Regions from separate parts of the Lysobacter sp. genome, predicted to be linked through region 3. Evidence: predicted binding sites of a transcription regulator. Region 3 holds the regulator's gene; each other region holds the start of a gene.
What was found. The regulator FliA, encoded in region 3, starts transcription of late flagellar genes. The targets are predictions, from matches to a motif close to TAAAGTTTNNCNNNCNNNGGCCGATAA.
Positions count from the first base shown of each region.

Region 1: a site for FliA is predicted at 2,175-2,201, ahead of VFE83_RS01690 (flagellin). Genes of this name have one in related genera too.
Region 2: a site for FliA is predicted at 2,680-2,706, ahead of VFE83_RS07265 (methyl-accepting chemotaxis protein). Genes of this name have one in related genera too.
Region 4: a site for FliA is predicted at 1,851-1,877, ahead of motA (flagellar motor stator protein MotA). Genes of this name have one in related genera too.

Region 1 is NZ_DASRTS010000009.1:21,783-26,681, forward strand. Features, by position in the region: gene flgK (flagellar hook-associated protein FlgK) at 1-676, shown strand, start outside; gene flgL (flagellar hook-associated protein FlgL) at 673-1,872, shown strand; gene VFE83_RS01690 (flagellin) at 2,297-3,421, shown strand; gene VFE83_RS01695 (flagellin) at 3,460-4,596, shown strand; gene fliD (flagellar filament capping protein FliD) at 4,733-4,899, shown strand, end outside.
Region 2 is NZ_DASRTS010000027.1:171,735-176,633, reverse strand. Features, by position in the region: gene VFE83_RS07275 (methyl-accepting chemotaxis protein) at 1-2,014, opposite strand, end outside; gene VFE83_RS07270 (hypothetical protein) at 2,239-2,607, shown strand; gene VFE83_RS07265 (methyl-accepting chemotaxis protein) at 2,759-4,897, shown strand.
Region 3 is NZ_DASRTS010000050.1:1,943-6,841, forward strand. Features, by position in the region: gene VFE83_RS13895 (flagellar motor protein) at 1-21, opposite strand, end outside; gene VFE83_RS13900 (chemotaxis protein CheA) at 162-1,856, opposite strand; gene VFE83_RS13905 (protein phosphatase CheZ) at 2,028-2,639, opposite strand; gene cheY (chemotaxis response regulator CheY) at 2,636-3,028, opposite strand; gene VFE83_RS13915 (RNA polymerase sigma factor FliA) at 3,190-3,945, opposite strand; gene VFE83_RS13920 (MinD/ParA family ATP-binding protein) at 3,942-4,829, opposite strand; partial or broken gene VFE83_RS13925 (flagellar biosynthesis protein FlhF) at 4,816-4,899, opposite strand, start outside.
Region 4 is NZ_DASRTS010000029.1:43,340-48,238, reverse strand. Features, by position in the region: gene motB (flagellar motor protein MotB) at 1-971, opposite strand, end outside; gene motA (flagellar motor stator protein MotA) at 971-1,825, opposite strand; gene VFE83_RS07820 (hypothetical protein) at 1,953-2,360, opposite strand; gene waaA (lipid IV(A) 3-deoxy-D-manno-octulosonic acid transferase) at 2,431-3,732, opposite strand; gene lpxL (LpxL/LpxP family Kdo(2)-lipid IV(A) lauroyl/palmitoleoyl acyltransferase) at 3,835-4,761, shown strand; gene VFE83_RS07805 (O-antigen ligase) at 4,763-4,899, opposite strand, start outside.

The DNA of each region.
Region 1 (4,899 bases), on a different contig from region 3:
CAGTGGCGACCGCTTCCTGCTGCAGCCCACGGCCGCCGCGGCCGGCGGCATCGGCGTGGCCATCGACGACCCCAGCCGGATCGCCGCGGCGACGCCGGTGAAGGCGCAGGCCGACCTGGACAACGTCGGCACCGGCAAGGTCAGCGGCATCAAGGTGACCGACGCCGCCAATGCCGACCTGCTGACGCCGGCCGACATCGAGTTCATCGACGCCACGCAGTACACCGTCAACGGCAGCGGTCCGTTCACCTATACGCCGGGGCAGCCGATCAACGCCAACGGCTGGAGCCTCACGCTCGACGGCGTGCCGGCCGCGGGCGACCACTTCGCCGTCGGCCGCACGGGCGCGGGTTCCAGCGACAACGGCAACGCACTGAAGCTGTCCAACCTGGACGACGCGAAAGCGCTCAACAACGGCACCGTGTCGCTCAACAACGCGCTGGGCGGCCTGACCACCAAGGTCGGTTCGGCCGCGCGCCAGGCCGACTACGCGGCCGAAGCGCAGCAGATCCTGCACGACCAGGCGCAGTCCGCGCGCGATGCGATCAGCGGCGTCAACATCGACGAGGAAGCGGCCAACATGATCCGCTTCCAGCAGGCCTACCAGGCCGCCGCGCAGGTCATCTCCACCGCCGACAGCATGTTCCAGTCCCTCATCAGCGCGGTGAGCCGATGAACACGCGCATTTCCACCAGCGGCGTCTACCTGCAGTCGCTGAGCACCATGCTGGGCAAGCAGGCCAGCCTCTCGCACACGCAGCAACAGCTGGCCACCGGCAAGCGCCTGGTCACCGCGAAGGACGACCCGGTCGCCGCCGGCACGGCGGTATCGCTGGATCGCTCCGCCGCGGAGCTGGAACGTTTCGGTCAGAACGCCAACGTGCTGGGCAACCGGCTCAACCTGCAGGAAAGCGTGCTGGCGCAGGCCGGCGATCGCCTGGCGCGCGTGCGCGAACTCACCATCCAGGCCAACAACGCCAGCCTGTCGAGCGAGGACAAGAAGGCCATCACCGCCGAGCTCAAGGTCATCCGCGAGGAACTGCTCGGCCTGGCCAACAGCCAGGACGGCAGCGGCCGCTACCTGTTCGGCGGCACCGACGACGGCCATGCGCCGTTCGTGCTCGGCGGCGGCGACGTCAGCTACACCGGCGACCAGACGCAGCGCCAGGTCGAGATCGCACCGGACCACTTTGTCTCCGACACGATCCCCGGCAGCGAACTGTTCATGCGCGTGCGCACCGGCGATGGCCGTGTCGACGGCTCGGCTGCCACGGCCAACACGGGCAGCGGCGTGCTGATGGAGTTCGGCGTCGGCAACACCGGCAGCTGGAACGGGCAGAACTACAGCGTGGTCTTCACCGCGCCGGACGCCTATGAGCTGCGCGATGCAGGCGGCGCCGTCGTCGGCACCGGCACGTACGAAAGCGGCGAAGGCATCAGCGTCGGCGGCCTCACCCTGCGCATCGACGGCGCGCCGGCCACGGGCGACAGCTTCAGCGTCGGGCCGGCGCAGACGCAGGACGTATTCGGCATGCTCGACGACCTGGTCACCGCGCTGGAACTGCCCGACGACACGCCGCAGCAGCGCGCCGCGCAGCAGAACCAGCTGCAGGCGTCGCTGCGCAACGCCGCCACCGCGCAGGAACACTTCATCGACGGACGCGCCACCGGCGGTGCGCAGCTCGCCGCGATGGACAGCGCCGCCGAACTGCGCGAGGCACAGTCGGTAACGCTGGAGACCACGCTGTCCGGCATCCGCGACCTGGACTACGCGGAGGCGATCAGCCGCTTCACCCTCGAAAGCACCGCGTTGCAGGCCGCACAAAAGGCCTTCATGCGGCTGCAGTCGAGTTCGCTGTTCGATTTGGTGTGATCGGGACTCGGGACTCGGGACTCGGGAAAACCGTAAGACTGTTTTGGCTCGTCATTCCCGCGCAGGCAGCTCGGCTCTACTTCGGCGGAGCCGAACATGGATCTAGTCGCGATTCCGCCTTTCGAAGGCAGTGAAGCACGCAAGGGTGGATCCCCGCCTGCGCGGGGATGACAGCAATGAAGCAAGAGCTAAAGAGGAAGCGGCGCTCGCCCCGGCCCCGGGCTCCGGGACCGGGCTGGGAAGCCCGACTGAGCATCACGTCACACGTCCACGCCATCCACGAAGACTTGTCAACCAGGAGCTAAAGGTTTCAACAGGGGCGCCGCTATTTACACCAGCAGCGGCAAGGGCCGGCTCCACCGACCAACCTCTGCGGTAAGCCGGCCGGCCAAGCGCCGGAGCCCGAAACCTACGGAGACCCACCATGGCACAAGTCATCAACAGCAACGTCATGTCGCTCAATGCCCAGCGCAACCTGGGTACCAACAGCGCGAGCCTGGCGACCACCATCCAGCGCCTCTCGTCGGGCCTGCGCATCAACAGCGCCAAGGACGACGCCGCCGGCCTGGCCATCTCGGAACGCTTCAGCACCCAGATCCGCGGCCTCGACGTTGCCGTGCGCAACGCCAACGACGGCATCTCGCTGGCCCAGACCGCCGAAGGCGCGATGGTCGAGATCGGCAACAACCTGCAGCGCGTGCGCGAACTGGCCGTGCAGTCGGCCAACGCCACCAACTCGCAGTCCGACCGCGACGCCCTGAACGCCGAAGTCGAGCAGCTGGTCGCCGAAATCGACCGCGTCGCCAACCAGACCAACTTCAACGGCACCAAGCTGCTGGACGGTTCGTTTGCCGGCGCACTGTTCCAGGTCGGCGCCAACTCGGGCCAGACCATCGGCGTGAACAACATCGTCGACGCCAACGCCGCCGCGCTGGGTGACGTCAAGTTCGCCGCCGCCGTCACCGGCACCGTCACCGCGGCCGACATCAGCGGCCTGACCATCAACGGCACCACCATCGCCGACGTGGACGACACGGGCGTGGCCGCCGACAACGCCAAGGCCCTGGCCCAGGCGATCAACGACAAGCTGGACCAGACGGGCGTCTACGCCACCGTCAGCGGCGCCGACGTGACCCTGACCTCGGTCAAGGCCGACAAGGACCTGGTGATCGGGGGCACGGTGGCCGGCACGGGCCTGACCGCCGCCACGACCAGCGCCTCGGCCGCGGCTTCCAGCTTCGCCGACGACATCGACATCTCCACCTTCACCGGTGCGCAGAAGGCGCTCGAGATCGTCGACGCCGCCCTGACCTCGGTGAACTCCGCGCGCGCCGACATGGGTGCCGTGCAGAACCGCTTCACCTCCACCATCGCCAACCTGCAGAGCACCTCCGAAAACCTGTCCGCCTCGCGCAGCCGTATCCGCGACGCCGACTACGCCAAGGAAACCGCCGAGCTGACCCGCACGCAGATCCTGCAGCAGGCCGGCACCGCGATGCTCGCCCAGGCCAACGCAGTCCCGCAGAACGTGCTCAGCCTGCTGGGCTGATCCGGACGACCAAGGCGAATTGAGAGGAGAACATACCCATGGCACAAGTCATCAACAGCAACGTCATGTCGCTCAATGCCCAGCGCAACCTGGGCACCAACAGCGCGAACCTGGCGACCACCATCCAGCGCCTTTCGTCGGGCCTGCGCATCAACAGCGCCAAGGACGACGCCGCCGGCCTGGCCATCTCGGAACGCTTCAGCACCCAGATCCGCGGCCTCGACGTTGCCGTGCGCAACGCCAACGACGGTATCTCGCTGGCCCAGACCGCCGAAGGCGCGATGGTCGAGATCGGCAACAACCTGCAGCGCATCCGCGAACTGGCCGTGCAGTCGGCCAACGCCACCAACTCGCAGTCCGACCGTGACGCGCTGAACTCGGAAGTCTCGCAGCTGGTCGCCGAAATCGACCGCGTCGCCAACCAGACCAACTTCAACGGCACCAAGCTGCTGGACGGTTCCTTCGCCGGCGCGCTGTTCCAGGTCGGCGCCAACGCGGGCCAGACCATCGGCGTGAACAACATCGTCGACGCCAACGCCGCCGCGCTGGGCGACGTGGACTTCGCCGCCGACGTCACCGGTGCGGCGATCGCCGACGCGGCGGCCGACGGCAGCGTGACGGGCCTGACCATCAACGGCCAGACCATCGACACGGTGTCGTACACCAACGGCACCAGCGGCGAGGACATCGCCACCGGCGTGGCCAACGCGATCAACAAGAAGTTCGACCAGACCGGCGTGTACGCGACGGTCGACGGCGACCAGATCACGCTGTCCTCGACCAAGGCCGACACGGCCCTGGTGGTCGGTGGCACGGTCGCCGGCTCGGGCCTGACCGCCGCCACCACCGCGGTTGCCGCCAACTTCGCCGACGACCTGGACATCTCCAGCTTCGGTGGCGCGCAGAAGGCGATGCAGATCGTCGATGCGGCCCTGACGTCGGTGAACTCCGCGCGCGCCGACATGGGTGCCGTACAGAACCGCTTCACCTCCACCATCGCCAACCTGCAGAGCACCTCCGAAAACCTGTCCGCCTCGCGCAGCCGTATCCGCGACGCCGACTACGCCAAGGAGACCGCCGAGCTGACCCGCACGCAGATCCTGCAGCAGGCCGGCACCGCGATGCTCGCCCAGGCCAACGCAGTCCCGCAGAACGTGCTCAGCCTGCTGGGCTGATCCAACCCGGCGGGGGCGCGCACCACGCGCGCTCCCGTCGGCCCTTTTCCAAGGAGACGCCATGACCATCGCCCGACGCTGTCCATCCCGCCACCCGCACCGCACCGCGGTCGCACGGCGCAGGGGCTGAGTCGCCATGGCCATCTCCTCGCTCGGCTCCGGGATGGACATCCCGAGCCTGGTCGCACAACTCGTCGCCGCCGAGCGCGCGCCGACCGAGAACCGCATCGCCCGCGGCGAGAACGCCGCCAAGACCCAGCTGTCGGCGATGGGTTCGCTCAAGAGCGTCTTCTCCGGCCTGCA
Region 2 (4,899 bases), on a different contig from region 3:
CTTCCACCAGCGCGGCGTTCTGCTGCGTGCCTTCGTCCATCTGGGTGATGGCCTGGTTGACCTGTTCGATGCCGGCACTCTGCTCCTGCGACGCGGCGGAGATGTCGGCGATGATGTCGGTCACCTTGCGCACGCTGGTGACGATTTCCTCCATCGTCCTGCCGGCCTGGTCGACCAGCAGGCTGCCTTCCTCGACCTTGCTGACCGAGTCGCCGATCAGCTGCTTGATCTCCTTGGCGGCGTTGGCCGAACGCTGCGCCAGCGAGCGGACTTCCGAGGCGACCACGGCGAAACCGCGGCCCTGTTCGCCGGCACGTGCGGCTTCCACCGCGGCGTTCAGCGCCAGGATGTTGGTCTGGAACGCGATGCCGTCGATCACGCCGATGATGTCGGCGATCTTCTTGGACGAAGCGTTGATGGCGTTCATGGTCTCGACGACTTCGCCGACGACCGTGCCGCCCTGGCCCGCGACTTCCGCCGCGCTCTGCGCCAGCTGGTTGGCCTGACGCGCGTTGTCGGCGTTCTGGCGGACCGTGCTGGTCAGTTCTTCCATCGACGAGGCGGTTTCTTCCAGCGACGCCGCCTGCGATTCGGTGCGCTGCGACAGGTCGTTGTTGCCCGCGGCGATTTCCGCGGCAGCGCTGCTGATCGCGTCCGAACCCTGGCGGATCTGGCCGACGATCTCGGCCAGCTTGTCTACGGTGCGGTTGGCATCGCCGGCCAGGCGGCCGAACTGGCCCGGCAGCTCGATCTCGACGCGACGGTTGAGGTCGCCATCGGCCACGGACGAGAGCAGGGTGCCGATCTCGGTCAGGCCATCGTCGGCCGTCGACATCAGCTGGTTGAGGTTCTGCACCACGTCGCGATACACGAACTGGAAGCGCGAGGCATCGCCGCGGCGGCTGAAGTCGCCGGTGCAGGCGGCATCGACCAGCGTCTTGATCTCGGCGTTGATCGCGTTCATGCCCTGCTTGACCGAATCGACGGCAGCGGTGATGCGCGCCTTCTGGCCCGGCAGGCGGTCCATGTCCTGCGTCAGGTCGCCGCGGGCATAGGCCGCCACCACTTCGATGGCGCGTGCATTGAGCTGGATGTGCGATTCGACCAGCGCATTGATCTCGCCGGCCATCTGGCCGTACGCACCCGGCAGGTCGCGGTTGTCGATGCGGAAGTCGATCTCGCCTTCGTCGTGGCGGCGGGCGATCTCGCCCTGTGCGCCGGCGAAGCGCTGCAGCGCTTCCTGCATCTGGCTCATGGCGCGCAGCAGGCGGCCCGCTTCATCGTGGCTGTCCACGACGATGCGCTGGTCGATGCGGCCCACGGCGATGCCTTCGGCCACTTCGGTGGCGCGCACCAGCGGACGGGAGATCGCGCGGGCCAGCAGTACGCCAAGCGCCGTGCCCAGCAGCACCAGCACGATGATGCCGACGATCATGTGCAGTTGGGTGCGGTGATAATCGGCTTCGGACTGGGTGACCATGGCGTCGAGCGCCTTGGCGTTGTAGGCGGTGAGCGTCGCCAGAGCCTCGAAGAGCTCGCGGCGGGCCGGACGGGATTCGTCCGCCGAAATGCGCTGTGCCTCGGTGAAGTCGTCGGCGGCGATGGCGGCCATCATGCGCTGGTGCGCGCCGAAATAGCCTTCCAGGCCTGCCTTCACACCGTCGTAGAGCTTGCGCTCCTCCGGGCTCGAGATCAGCTTCTCGTATGCGCTCGTCGTGGCACCGAGCTCGGTTTCGACGGCCTCCATGCGCTTGCGGTAATCCGCCAGCTGTTCGAGGTTGCCCTTGAACTGGAGCTGCGAGATCTCGAAGGTGCGGTACTCGCCCAACTGCCCGCGCATGCCGAGCAGGTGGCGCACCGAAGGTACCCAGTTGCGGTTGATGTCGGTGATCTGGTCGTTTCGGGCGCTCAGCTGGATCATCGCGTAGCCGCCCAGCAGCATGGACAGCACGATGACCGCGGCGAATGCGACCGCGAGCTTGCGGGCGATGGATAGGTTCTTGAATCCGGACATGGGACGAGACTCTTTGGCGGCACGGGCGGAATGTTTCAGTCGTGTTAACGGCGACGCCAGAGTCAGCTAAAGCAGAATTTCCTGAACGAGAATTCAGAAAATCCGCTGGAAATGCAGGTGGTTCTCATTGCTTCACGACGGTATGGCGTTTGCAGTAGCGATCGCAGCGAACGTACCGATGCATTCCGACGGCGCTCCGACGCGACGGCTTCGACGATCGCCGGATGATCTCGCTCGTCATCGGCATCGCATCCACGCTGGCCCTGTCATGGGTGACGTTCATGCTGGTGCGCCGGGGACAACAGTGGATCGGTTGCGGCCATGGCCGACACTGGGTCGCGATGACCGCTGTGGTCGGTGTATGCCAGTGGCCGGCCCACTACTGGATCGGCAATCCGATCATTTCACCCATCGCCGTCGCCGTCCTTTATCTGTTGTCGCTGATCGGGTTGGCGCCGGACGAAACGGTGTTGACGACGGAAGTGTCGGCGCTCTCGTGCTGGTTCCAGCGCGGCCTCGTCGCGGCGACCGCCGGCACGCTGGGCGGCATGGCGATCTGGGCGGCGCTGATGTGTCGCGATCTGGCGCTGTGACGATGCACGTGAAGGCGACCTTGCCGCACGTGGCGGCAACCGGCATCACGTCGTTGCAAGCCGTGAGGCGCTTCAAGTTCTGAACGGGCGGGCCGATACGTGGGCAGGCGAGGGCATGGCCATCGTCGAACCCTTCCCCAGCGGTCGATCCATGAACGGCTCCTTCCAGCTCTCCCGGTTCTTCGCCGACCTTTCCGTTCGCCGCAAGCTCATCGTCCTGACCGCCCTCGTTGCCGTCGGTATCGTCGCACTGGCAGTCGTGGCGGCACGCATCCAGTACCTGGACCTGTACGAGACGCGCAAGGCCGCGCTCAAGGCGCAGGTCGAACTGACCATGGGCGTGCTCGACCAGTACCACGCGCTGGAGACATCCGGCCGCCTGGATACCGCCGACGCGCAGAAGGCCGCGCTGAAGGCAGTCGAATCGATGCGCGCCAGCGGACATGCCGAGCCGTTCTACATCCACGACGCGGCCCCGGTGATGCTGATGCACCCGACCGATCCCGCATCCGTGGGCAGGAACGTCGGCGACGTGCGCAGCCCGGACGGCGTGGCCGTCTACCGCGAGAGCGTCGCGGCGGCGCGTGACGGCGACGGCTTCACCACTTACGACTGGCGCAAGGCGGCCGGTGAGCGTGCAGTGACGCGCGTGACGTACAGCCGGGCCTACTCACCGTGGGGCTGGGTGGTCGCCTCCGGCGTGTACATGGATGAGGTGCAGATGCAGGCGCTGGCCTTCACCTGGGTGATGACCGCCACCGGCGGCGCGCTGGTGCTGGTGGTGGCGCTGCTCAGCTGGGTCATCGGCAACGGCATCGTGCTGCCGCTGGGTCGCGCCACGGCCGTCGCCGAAGCCATCGCCGAAGGCTCGCTGGGCAACCGCGTCGACGCGCATTCGCACGACGAGCCCGGCCGTCTGCTGGCGAGCATGGGCCGAATGCAGACGCGATTGCAGGCGGTGCTCGACGCACAGGCCGAGATGGCCACGCGCCACGAAGAGGGCCAGCTGCGTTTCCGCATGGACGCCGAAGCGTTCCCCGGCGCGTTCGGCCGCATGGTTGCCGAGACCAACGCGCTGGTCGCGCAGCACATCGAGGACCAGATGCGCCTGGTCGACACCATGCGCCACTACGCGGTGGGTGACCTGTCGGTGGACATGGCGCGCCTTCCGGGCGAAAAGGCGATGCTGACGCAGGCCATGGACACCACCAAGGCCAACCTGCAGGCTATCAACGGCGAGATCAAGCGCCTGGCCCGTGCCGCTGCCGCCGGCGACTTCACTCAGCGCGGCGATGCGACGCGCTTCCAGCACGACTTCCGCACGATGGTCGAAGGCCTCAACGACATGATGCAGGTGAGCGACGCCAACCTGGCGGCGCTCTCGCGGCTGCTGCAGGCGGTGGCCGACGGCGACCTCACCGCGCGCCTCACCGGCCAGTTCGACGGTGTGTTCGCGCGCATGCGCGACGATGCCAACGCCACCGTCGATCGCCTCACCCAGATCGTCTCCGGCATCCAGCAGGCCTCGCGCGCCATCGACGGCGCAGCCGGACGCATCGCCACCGGCAATGCCGACCTGTCCAGCCGCACCGAGCAGCAGGCCGCCAGCCTGGAGGAAACCGCGGCCTCGCTGGAGGAGCTCACCTCGACCGTGCGGCATAACGCCGACTCGGCCGGCCGTGCGACGGACCTGGCCTCGGGCGCGGCCACCGTGGCCACGAAAGGTGGGGAGGTGGTCGATCGCGTCGTCGAGAAGATGCGCGCCATCGAAACCTCCTCGCAGCGCATCGCCGAGATCACCGGCGTGATCGACGGCATCGCGTTCCAGACCAATATTCTTGCGCTCAACGCCGCGGTCGAGGCCGCCCGTGCCGGCGAGCAGGGCCGCGGCTTCGCGGTCGTGGCCGCCGAAGTGCGCGCCCTGTCGCAACGCTCGGCCACTGCCGCCAAAGAGATCAAGGGCATCGTCGACGCGTCCATGCAGGCCGTGGCCGAAGGATCGTCGCTGGTCAACCAGGCGGGCAGCACCATGGCGGACGTCGTCGCCTCGGTGAAGCGCGTGAGCGAACTGATCGCCGAGATCTCCGCGGCTTCGCGCGAGCAGTCGTCCGGCATCGAGCAGGTCAGCCAGGCGGTGACCCAGATGGACGAGACCACCCAGCAGAACACCGCGCTGGTGGAAGAGGCGACTGGCGCCGCGCAGGCGCTGGAACAGCAGGCGCGTGCCCTGGTGGATTCGGTGCTGATGTTCCGCATCGCACACCAGCACGGTGCCGCGAAGGCGGCCTGAAC
Region 3 (4,899 bases):
GATGAGGCTGAGTCTGTCCATCGTGGGGAAGGCGTCCGTAAGGTGAGTTCGTCATTCCCGCGAAAGCGGGAATCCAGTGCCTTCGTGCGGCTTGGCCTCGAGTCGCTGGACCCCGCCTGCGCGGGATGACGGCTTCGTTTCTTTTTGTTCGGTCGTCAGTCTTAACGGTCCCTCGCCGCGGGACTTGAGCCCCGCAGTCCGGTTCTGAGCAGTGCATCGACATCCAGGATCAGCGCCATGCGGCCGTCGCCGACCAGGCTGGCGCCGGCGTATCCGGCCAGTCCGCGCAGCGTGCGCGGCAGCGCCTTGATGACGACTTCCTCACGACCGCGCACGCGGTCGACGGTGAGGCAGAAGCGTTGTTCGCCCGACTGCAGCACCACGCAGGTGGTGGCCGCGCCGGCAATCGGCGGCAGGCCCAGCCAGGTGCGCAGGTCGATCAGCGGCAGCGGTTCGTCGCGCAGGTCCAGCATGCTCTGGCCGTCGACCCACAGCGCTTCGACGCGCTCGTGCGCCAGCACCTCGACCACGCGCACCAGTGGCAGTGCGTACACGTCGTCGTCCAGTTCGATCAGCAGCGTCGGCAGGATCGCCAGCGTCAGCGGCACGCGAATGATGAAGCGCGAACCACGGCCGACCTCGGACTGGATCTGCACCTGTCCGGACAGTTCGCGGATCTTCGACTGCACCACGTCCATGCCGACGCCGCGGCCGGACAGGTCGCTGACCTCGGTGCGCGTGGAAAAGCCCGGCGCGAAGATCAGGTGCAGGCATTCGTCGGCCGACAGGCGCGCGGCCGCGTCGCTGTCGATGACGCCCTTGTTGACCGCGCTGCGGCGGATCTTCTCCGGATCGATGCCGGCGCCGTCGTCGCTGACCTCGATGGAGACGTGGTCGCCTTCCTGCTGCGCGGAAAGGCGCACGGTGCCCTGTTCGGACTTGCCGGCGGCGCGGCGCGCGGCGGGCGATTCGATGCCGTGGTCGATGGCGTTGCGCACCAGGTGCACCAGCGGATCGGCCAGCGCTTCGACCAGGTTGCGGTCCAGTTCGGTCTCGGCGCCGATGATCTCCAACTCGACCGACTTCGACACTTGGCGCGCGACGTCGCGCGCCAGCTTCGGGAATCGTGCGAACACGCGGCCGACCGGCTGCATGCGCACCATCATCACCGCCGACTGCAGGCGCGAGGTGGCCACGTCCAGCGCGGTCACCGCGCGGTCCAGGTCCTCGTCGCGCAGGCGCGGGCGGATCGTCTTGAGGCGGTTGCGTGCCAGCACCAGTTCGCCGACCAGGTCGACCATCGCGTCCAGCCGGCGCACGTCCACGCGCACGGTGGCGTCCGCTGCTTCCGGGGCGTTCGCGCCTTTTGCTGCTCCCCCTGCTCGCGGGTTGGGAGGCGGTGGGGCTTTCGGTGGTTGCGAGGCGGCCGGCGCGCTGGACCCCGACGACAACGTCGGCATCTGCGTCACGAAACCCTTGGCGCCGTCGCGCAGCGACTTCAGCAGCGACGCCGGCGCGTGCGGGAGTTCCTCGCCGTTGGCCACGCAGTCGAGCATGTCGATCACCAGGTCCACGGCCTGCTGCGCGCCGTCGAACGCGGCCGCGTCCATCGGCACGGTGCCGTCGCGCGCGACGTTGAGGCGGTCTTCCACCGCGTGGCAGATCTCCACCATCGGCGCGAAGTCGAGGAAGCCCGCGCCGCCCTTGATGGTGTGGAAGCCGCGGAACACCGTGTTGAGGCAGTCGCGATCGGTCGGCGCGTGTTCCAGCGCGACCATCTGCTCACCGAGCTGGTCGAGGATCTCGCGCGCCTCGATCAGGAAGTCGGCGGCGATGTCGTTGGCGATGGCGCTCATGGATGTCGTTAAACCCTTGCAGAAGCCTTCTTCGACGCGGAGGCACGCAGAGGGACACAGTTGGTGCGTGCCAACAGGCTCGCGCCGCGTTGCCGTATCGCAGACGCATTCGCTTTGTCCGTGTTCATCAGCGTGTTTCTGTGTCGAGCCATCGGCGTCAAAGCTCCCGCGTCAAAGCCCGAGTGACGACAGCAGTTCGTTCGCGTCGTCCTGCGTCGCCGGTGCCGGATCGACGCCGGCCACGGACGGGCCGTAGCCGCGGTTGTTGTTGAGGTGTAGCGGCTGCGTGCCGGTGTCGGCCACTTCGCCCAGGCCGGCGTGCACGGCGCGGACCAGGTCCACCACGCGGCGGATGATCTGCCCGGTGAGGTCCTGGTAGCCCTGCGCGGCGGTCATCTCCGACATGCGGCTGCGGATCGCGGCGATGGTGGCGGCCTGTTCCTCGGCGGCGGCGTCGGGCAGGGTGCCCAGCAGCGTGGCGCATTCCTGGATCAGGTCCAGCGTGCGGTGGCTGGCGTCCTCGCTCACCTGCACGACGTGCTCGAGCCGCGCGCAGGCTTCCGGCAGCGAGCCGGTGGAGGCGATGTCGCCGTTGCCCAGCGCGCCTTCCAGTTCGCGCGCCAGCTTCGCCAGGCCCTGCACCAGCGGCTGGCTGCGCCACTGGATCAGCGCGTCGACGTTGCTGCGCCAGCCAGCCAGATCGTCGTGCTCCAGCGCCCACAGCGCCGCATGCAGACGGGCGATCACGGCCTGCCGGTCCTGCGGTGCAGGAACGTCGATCACGCGGCCGCTCCCAGGCGCTCGAACACCTTGGTGAGCTTGTCTTCCAGCGTGGCCGCGGTGAACGGCTTGATCACGTAGCCGTTCACGCCGGCCTGCGCGGCTTCGATGATCTGCTCGCGCTTGGCTTCGGCGGTGACCATGAGCACCGGGATCTTCGCCAGCGACGCATCGGCGCGGATGGCCTTGAGCAGGTCGATGCCGGCCATGCCGGGCATGTTCCAGTCGGTGACCACCAGGTCGTACGGCGCCTTCTTCAGTTCGATCAGCGCGGTGCTGCCGTCGTCGGCCTCGGCGGTGTTGTGAAAGCCCAGGTCGTTGAGCAGGTTCTTGACGATGCGACGCATGGTCGAGAAGTCGTCGACGATGAGGATGCGGATGTTCTTGTCCATGTGGGCTGGCTCTGGTGCGAAGAATGGATCAGGAGGTTGGACTCCCTCCCCTGCCTGCAGGGGAGGGCTGGGGAGGAGTGCCTTGTGACCGGCGCCTGCGCGCCGCGTACCTCCTCCCAACCTCCCCCTGCAAGCAGGGGGAGGAGCAAAAGCAAAATCAGTCAGTAGCCATCGTCGTCATCGCTGTCGTTGGCCCCGCGCCATTCGCCCAGGCGGGAGCGCAGTCGCAACATCGCCTGGCCGTGGATCTGGCACACGCGCGATTCGCTGACGTTGAGCACGGCGCCGATCTCGCGCAGGTTCAGTTCCTGCTCGTAGTACAGCGACAGCACCAGCTGCTCGCGCTCGGGCAGGCCGCCGATGGCGTCGCCGAGCGCTTCGCGGAACGCGACCTGCTCGAACTCGCGCGCAGGCGAGGTGCCGGCGTGGCGCGCCAGGTGCGGTTCGCCGTCGTGTTCGTCCAGGTGCGCTTCCAGGCTGATCAGCTGGCCGCGCGCGGCGTCCTCGAGCATGCGGTGGTATTCGTCCAGCGGCACGTTCATCGCGCCGGCCACTTCCTGCGCGCTGGCGGCACGACCGGTGCGCTGCTCGACCTCGCGCGTGGCGGCCACCACGTCGCGATAGCGGCGGTGCACCGAGCGCGGCACCCAGTCGCCACGGCGGATCTCGTCGATCATCGAACCGCGGATGCGGATCGAGGCGTAGGTCTCGAACGAGGCGCCCTGGTCGGCGTCGTAGCTGCGCGACGCTTCGATCAGCCCCATCATGCCGGCCTGGATCAGGTCGTCCACCTCCACGCTCGCCGGCAGGCGTGCGGCCAGGTGGTGGGCGATGCGCCGCACCAGGTCCGAGTGCTGGGAGATGACCTCGTTGGCCGCCGAGCGCTGGACCTCCCGGTACTGGGCTGCGCCTTTCATGCGGCCACCCCGCGCTGCTTGAGAATGCGCTCGAGGAAGAACTCGACGCCGCCACGCGGTTCGGTCGGCGCCTGCCAGCGTGCGGTGCGGCGCGCGATCTCGGTGATCGCCAGCGCGGCCGGGCTGGACGGGTAGGCCTTCACCACCGGTTGCTGGCGCTGCACCGACAGGCGCAGCCAGTCGTCCTGCGGCACGCAGCCCAGGTAGTTCAGCGAGACATCGGCGAGGAACTTCTCGCACACGCGGGTCAGCTTTTCGTACAGCACGCGGCCCTCGTTGGGGTCGCGCACCATGTTGGCCACCACCTGGATGCGGTCCACGCCGCGCTCGCGCGACAGCACCTTGATCAGTGCGTAGGCGTCGGTGATCGAGGCCGGTTCGTCACAGACCACCACCACGGTGTCCTGCGCGGCCTGGCAGAAGGTCAGCACGCCGTCGGTGATGCCGGCGGCGGTATCGACCACCATGATGTCCAGCTCGCGTTCCAGTTCGGAGAACACGTTGACCAGGCCGACATGCTCGGCCGGGGCCAGCTCGGCCATGTGCCGGCGGCCGGAAGCGGCCGGGACGACCAGCACGCCGTTCGGGCCTTCGACGATGACGTCGTCCAGCGAGCAGCGGCCGGCCACCAGGTCGGCCAGCGTAAAGGTGGGGTTCAAGCCCAGGATCACGTCGATGTTGGCCAGGCCCAGGTCGGCGTCCAGCAGCAGCGTGCGCTTGCCCATGCCCGCCAGCGCCACAGCCAGGTTGGCCGAGACGTTGGTCTTGCCCACGCCGCCCTTGCCGCCGGTCACCGCGATGGTGCGCACAGGGCCGAGCGGCTCGCTGCGGGTGGCCGACAGCGGGAAGGTCTTGGTCAGCTTGGCGTACTCACGCGACGGCATGGTTCAACTCCGGGTTGCAGGGCATATCGGCCGCTCGGCGCAAATCTTCAAGGCGAAGTACGAGATTGGC
Region 4 (4,899 bases), on a different contig from region 3:
CAGCCCTGCGCCGGCTCGTCCGCGTTCGCGGCCCCGGCGATGCGCACCGGTTCCACCGGCGGCGAACCGGGTGCCGGCGCGCGCGGGCTCGGCAGGGTGTCGACCGGCGTCTCCTCGTTTTCCGCATTGAGCACCACGATGCTGATGCGGCGGTTGATCGCCGCGCGCGGATCCTGCTTGTCGAAGGGCACCGACGCGGCCAGTCCCACCACGCGCGAGATCTGTTCCTCCGCGAGCCCGCCCTCGACCAGTGCGCGCCGCGCCGCGTTGGCGCGTTCGGCCGACAGTTCCCAGTTACCGTAGCCGCCGGCGGAGTGGTACGGGATCTCGTCGGTGTGCCCGCTCAGCGCGACGCGATGGTGGCCGTCGTTGAGCAGCCCGCCCAGCTCGCCCAGGATCGCGTGCGCATAGTCCTTCAGGCGCGCACTGGCCAGGTCGAACATCGGCCGGTTCTGGCGGTCGACGATCTGGATGCGCAGGCCTTCGCGGGTGAGGTCGATCAGCAGCTGATCCTTGAATGGCGCCAGCGCCTGGCTGCGCTCCATGGCTTCCTCCAGCGCGCGCTTGAGCGCGTCAAGCCGGCGCTTCTCCTCCGCCTGCGCGGCCGCCTTGGCGGCCTCCTTCGAGATCCGCATCGGCTCGCGCGCGCCGAACTCGGCGCCATGCCCGCCCGCCACCGCGACGGCGCTGGTGGTGGGGATCAACCGATCCGCGGCGCCACCGGGTCCGTTCGCGCCCGGCGCTGGCTTGAGCGACTGGCCCACCACTGCGCTGGGGTTCTTGAAGTACTCGGAGATCGCGGCACGCTGCTGCTTGTCGGTGATGCCGACCAGCCACATCACCAGGAAGAACGCCATCATCGCGGTGACGAAGTCCGCATACGCGACCTTCCACGCGCCACCATGATGCCCGCCCGCGACACGGCGGATCGGTCGCAGGATGATGACCGGACGGTCGCCGTCGGCGGCCATCAGCGCTTGCTCCGCAGGTGCGCGTCCAGGTCGGCGAACGCCGGGCGCATGTCGGAGAACAGCAGCTTGCGGGCGAACTCCACCGCCACGCTCGGCGCATAGCCGCGCACGCTGGACACCAGCGCCATCTTGATCACTTCGAATGCCTTGGCTTCTTCCTGCGCATGGTGGTGCATGGCTGAGGCCAGCGGGCCGATGAAACCGTAGCCCAGCAGGATGCCCAGGAAGGTGCCGACCAGCGCCGCGGCGACGTGGTGGCCGATTTCCGCCGCCTCACCGCCGATCGAGGCCATGGTGATGACGATGCCCAGCACCGCCGCGACGATGCCGAAGCCCGGCAGCGAGTCGGCGAGCACCTGCAGCGCGTGCGCGGGTTCGGCGGCTTCCTTGCTGTGCGTTTCCAGCTCGATGTCGAGCACCTGTTCCAGCTCGTGCGGCGCGAAGTTGCCGCTGACCATCAGGCGCAGGCAGTCGGTGGTGAACTCCAGCAGTCGCTTGTCGGCCATCAGCTTGGGATAGCGCGAGAACAGCTCGCTGGACGCCGGATCGTCGACGTCGCGCTCGATGCCCATCAGCCCCTCGCGACGCGCCTTCTGCAGCACGTCGTAGAGCATGGCGAGGATGTCGACGTAATCGCTCTTCTTGTAGTGCGAGCCCTTGAGCAGGCGCGGAATGCCCGAGGCGACCGCCATCACCACCTTCTTCGGATTGGCCGCTAGGAACGCGCCCACGGCGGCGCCGCCGATGATGAGCAGCTCATAGGGCTGCCACAGCGCGCCCAGCTTGCCGTGCGACAGCACGAAACCGCCCAGCACGCTGCCGAGCACGACGATGAAACCGATGATGATGAACATGAAGAGGCCCCGAATTGCATCCGGGTTAACGGCGTGCGAGGGTCAACATTGAGGTGGCAATGGCAGCGATGCGATGGCGTTCACACCGCGCGTGAAGACGCCATGCCGCGACGCTGCGCAGCGCGACTCAACCCTCGATCGCGTCGCCGAAGGCCAGTGCGCTGGCCTTGCTGTCGCCCACCAGCGCACCGCGCATGCGCTCTTCGGTAAGCGGACGCACGGCCCAGTTCACCACGACGCCCTGCGCGCCCGGATGGATCATCGCGATGGCGAGGAAATACGAGCGGTCCTCGCTCACGCAGTACCAGAACGCGTCGGCCGGTTCGTCCTCGACGCCATCGTCCGCCAGCATGGGCGAGCGGCAGATCTTCACCACGCGCAGCTGCGCGCCGCTGACGGTGCCGTGCGGGGTGTCGAACTCGAGCGCGCGGAAGCTCGCCTGCAAGGCCTGTTCCAGCCGCTGCCGGCTGCGACGCTGCGCGACGATGCCGACGACGATCACCACCAGGAAGACCCCGAGCATCAGCTGATCCATGCCAATCCTCCCCTCACCTGCCAACCTCCATCACGTTTTCGGCACCCACCCGCCGTCCTGAACCTGCCGCTCACTGCCCGGCGGGCGCAGGCAGCAGAGGCTGCAGCAGTTCCATCGTGCGCGCCAGCGCACCACGTCCGGTTTCCACGAGCGCGCGGCCAGCGGTGGTCATGCGTTCACGTGCCTGCGCGTCGGCCAGCAGTTCGGCTAGCGCCCCGCGCACGCCGTCGGCATCGGGCACCACGCGCAGCGCGCCCGCATCTTCCAGGCGCTGTGCGATCTCGACGAAATTGTGCAGGTGCGGCCCGGTGACGATGGCCGTGCCGGTGGCCGCGGGTTCCAGCAGGTTGTGCCCACCGATGGCCTGCAGGCTGCCTCCGACGAAGGCCACGTCCGCGCAGGCGTAGAAGCTCATCAGCTCGCCCAGCGTGTCGACCACGAACACCGCATCGCCCGCGCCGGGCCACTGCTGGCGCGAACGCGTCGAGACGCTCCACCCGGCCGCGCGCGCGGCGTCGGCGACGATGCGGAAGCGCTCGGGGTGGCGCGGCGCCCACAGCAGCAGCAGGTCCGGAAACTGCGCGCGCAGGCGACGGTGGATGGCGATCACCGCCGGCTCCTCGTCCTCATGCGTGCTCGCGGCGATCCACACCGGCCTCGCCCCCGCACAGCGGCGGCACTGCGCGGCGAATTCGGCCAGGTGATCGGGCACGGCGACGTCGAACTTCAGGTTGCCCACTTCCAGCACCTGCTCCGGCCGCGCGCCCAGGCGGATGAAGCGCTCGCCATCGGCATGCGACTGCGCGGCGACCGTGCGCACGGTGCGCAGCGCGCGGGCGACCAACGGCGCCAGCACGCGGTAGCCGCGCAGCGAGCGCTCCGACAGGCGTGCGTTGAGGATCACCGCCGGGATGCCGTGGTCGCGGCAGCCGAACAACAGGCTGGGCCACAGCTCGGTTTCCATGATCAGCGCGGCGTGCGGACGGAAGTGCGCGAGGAAACGCGCGACCGCACCGGGCAGGTCGTAGGGTACGTACACATGCTCGACCGCATCGCCCCATGCCGCGTGCACGCGTTCGGAGCCAGTGGGGGTGATGGTGGTGACCAGCAGGCGCAGGTCCGGCCGCGCGCGGCGCAATGCGTTGACCAGCGGCACCGCGGCATTGACCTCGCCCACCGACACCGCGTGCACCCACAGCGTGCGCATCGGCGGACGATCGCCGTACAGCGCGTAGCGTTCCTGCCAGCGCTGGAAATACGCGGGCTGGCGCAGCCCGCGCCAGATGAGGTGGTAGACCGTGATGGGCGCCAACAGATAGAGGGCGACCGAATACAGGCCGCGCAGGAGGCGCTCGATGGGGTCTGTCGGCATCGCGCCTAGGATAACGAAGCGTGTGTGCGTGAGGCGAAGGCAAATACGTCACGGCCGCTTGCGGTCTACTGCCCCGCAACGCGCAGGCCCTAGAATCGCGCCATGTCCAAGGCTGTCGAATCCCCCACTTCCCCGCCCCCACCGCCGCTTGGACCGCGCCACTGGCCGATGTGGCTGGCGCTCGGTGTCATGTGCCTGGGCGCGCGCCTGCCGTGGTCGTTGCAGCGCGGCCTGGGTCGCGCCATCGGCGCGGTGGCGCTGCGCATCGCCGGTACGCGCCGCCGCGCCGCGGAGATCAACCTGGCGCTGTGCTTCCCCGAGAAGACGCCGGCGGAGCGTGAGCAATTGCTGCGCGAGAGCTTCCACGACCTGGGCGTGGGCTTCTTCGAATTCGCGCGGGCCTGGTGGGGCTCGGCCGAGCCGATGCGGCGCACCGTGCGCATCGAAGGCCTGGAACTGCTGGACGAAGTCCGCGCGCGGGGCCGTGGCGTGCTGATGGTCTCCGGTCACTTCATGACCCTGGAAATGTGCGGCCGGCTGATGTGCGATCACCTGCCGCTGGCCGGCATGTACCGCCGCCATCGCAGCCCGGTGATGGAGTGGGCCGTCAAGCGCGGCCGGTTGCGCTATGCGAAGGCGATGTTCACCAACGACGAGGTCCGTCCGGCGATCCGCCACCTCAAGCAGGGCGGGTTCCTCTGGTATGCGCCGGACCAGGACATGCGCGGCAAGGACACGGTGTTCGTGCCGTTCTTCGGCGTGCCCGCGGCGACGATCACGGCCACGCACCAGTTATCGCGCCTGAGCGGCAGTGCGGTGGTGCCGTTCTTCCATCGTCGCGAGGGCGCGGACTACGTGCTGCGCATCGGCGCACCGCTGGAGGAGTTCCCCTCGGCGGATGCGGCGGTGGACAGCGCGCGCGTCAACGCGTCCATCGAAGCGATGGTGCGCGAGGCTCCGACGCAGTACCTGTGGATCCACCGGCGCTTCAAGCGGCGCCCGCCCGGAATGACCTCGCCTTACCGCTGAGTCAGTCGCGCGCGAGCAGGCTGCCCGCGTACAGCGCGGCCAGCAGCAGCGTCAGGCCGCCCCAGAAGGTCGAATAGAACGCCAGGTGCGTGTTGAGCGGGAACACCGTCACCACCAGCGCCCACATCGCGGGGCGCG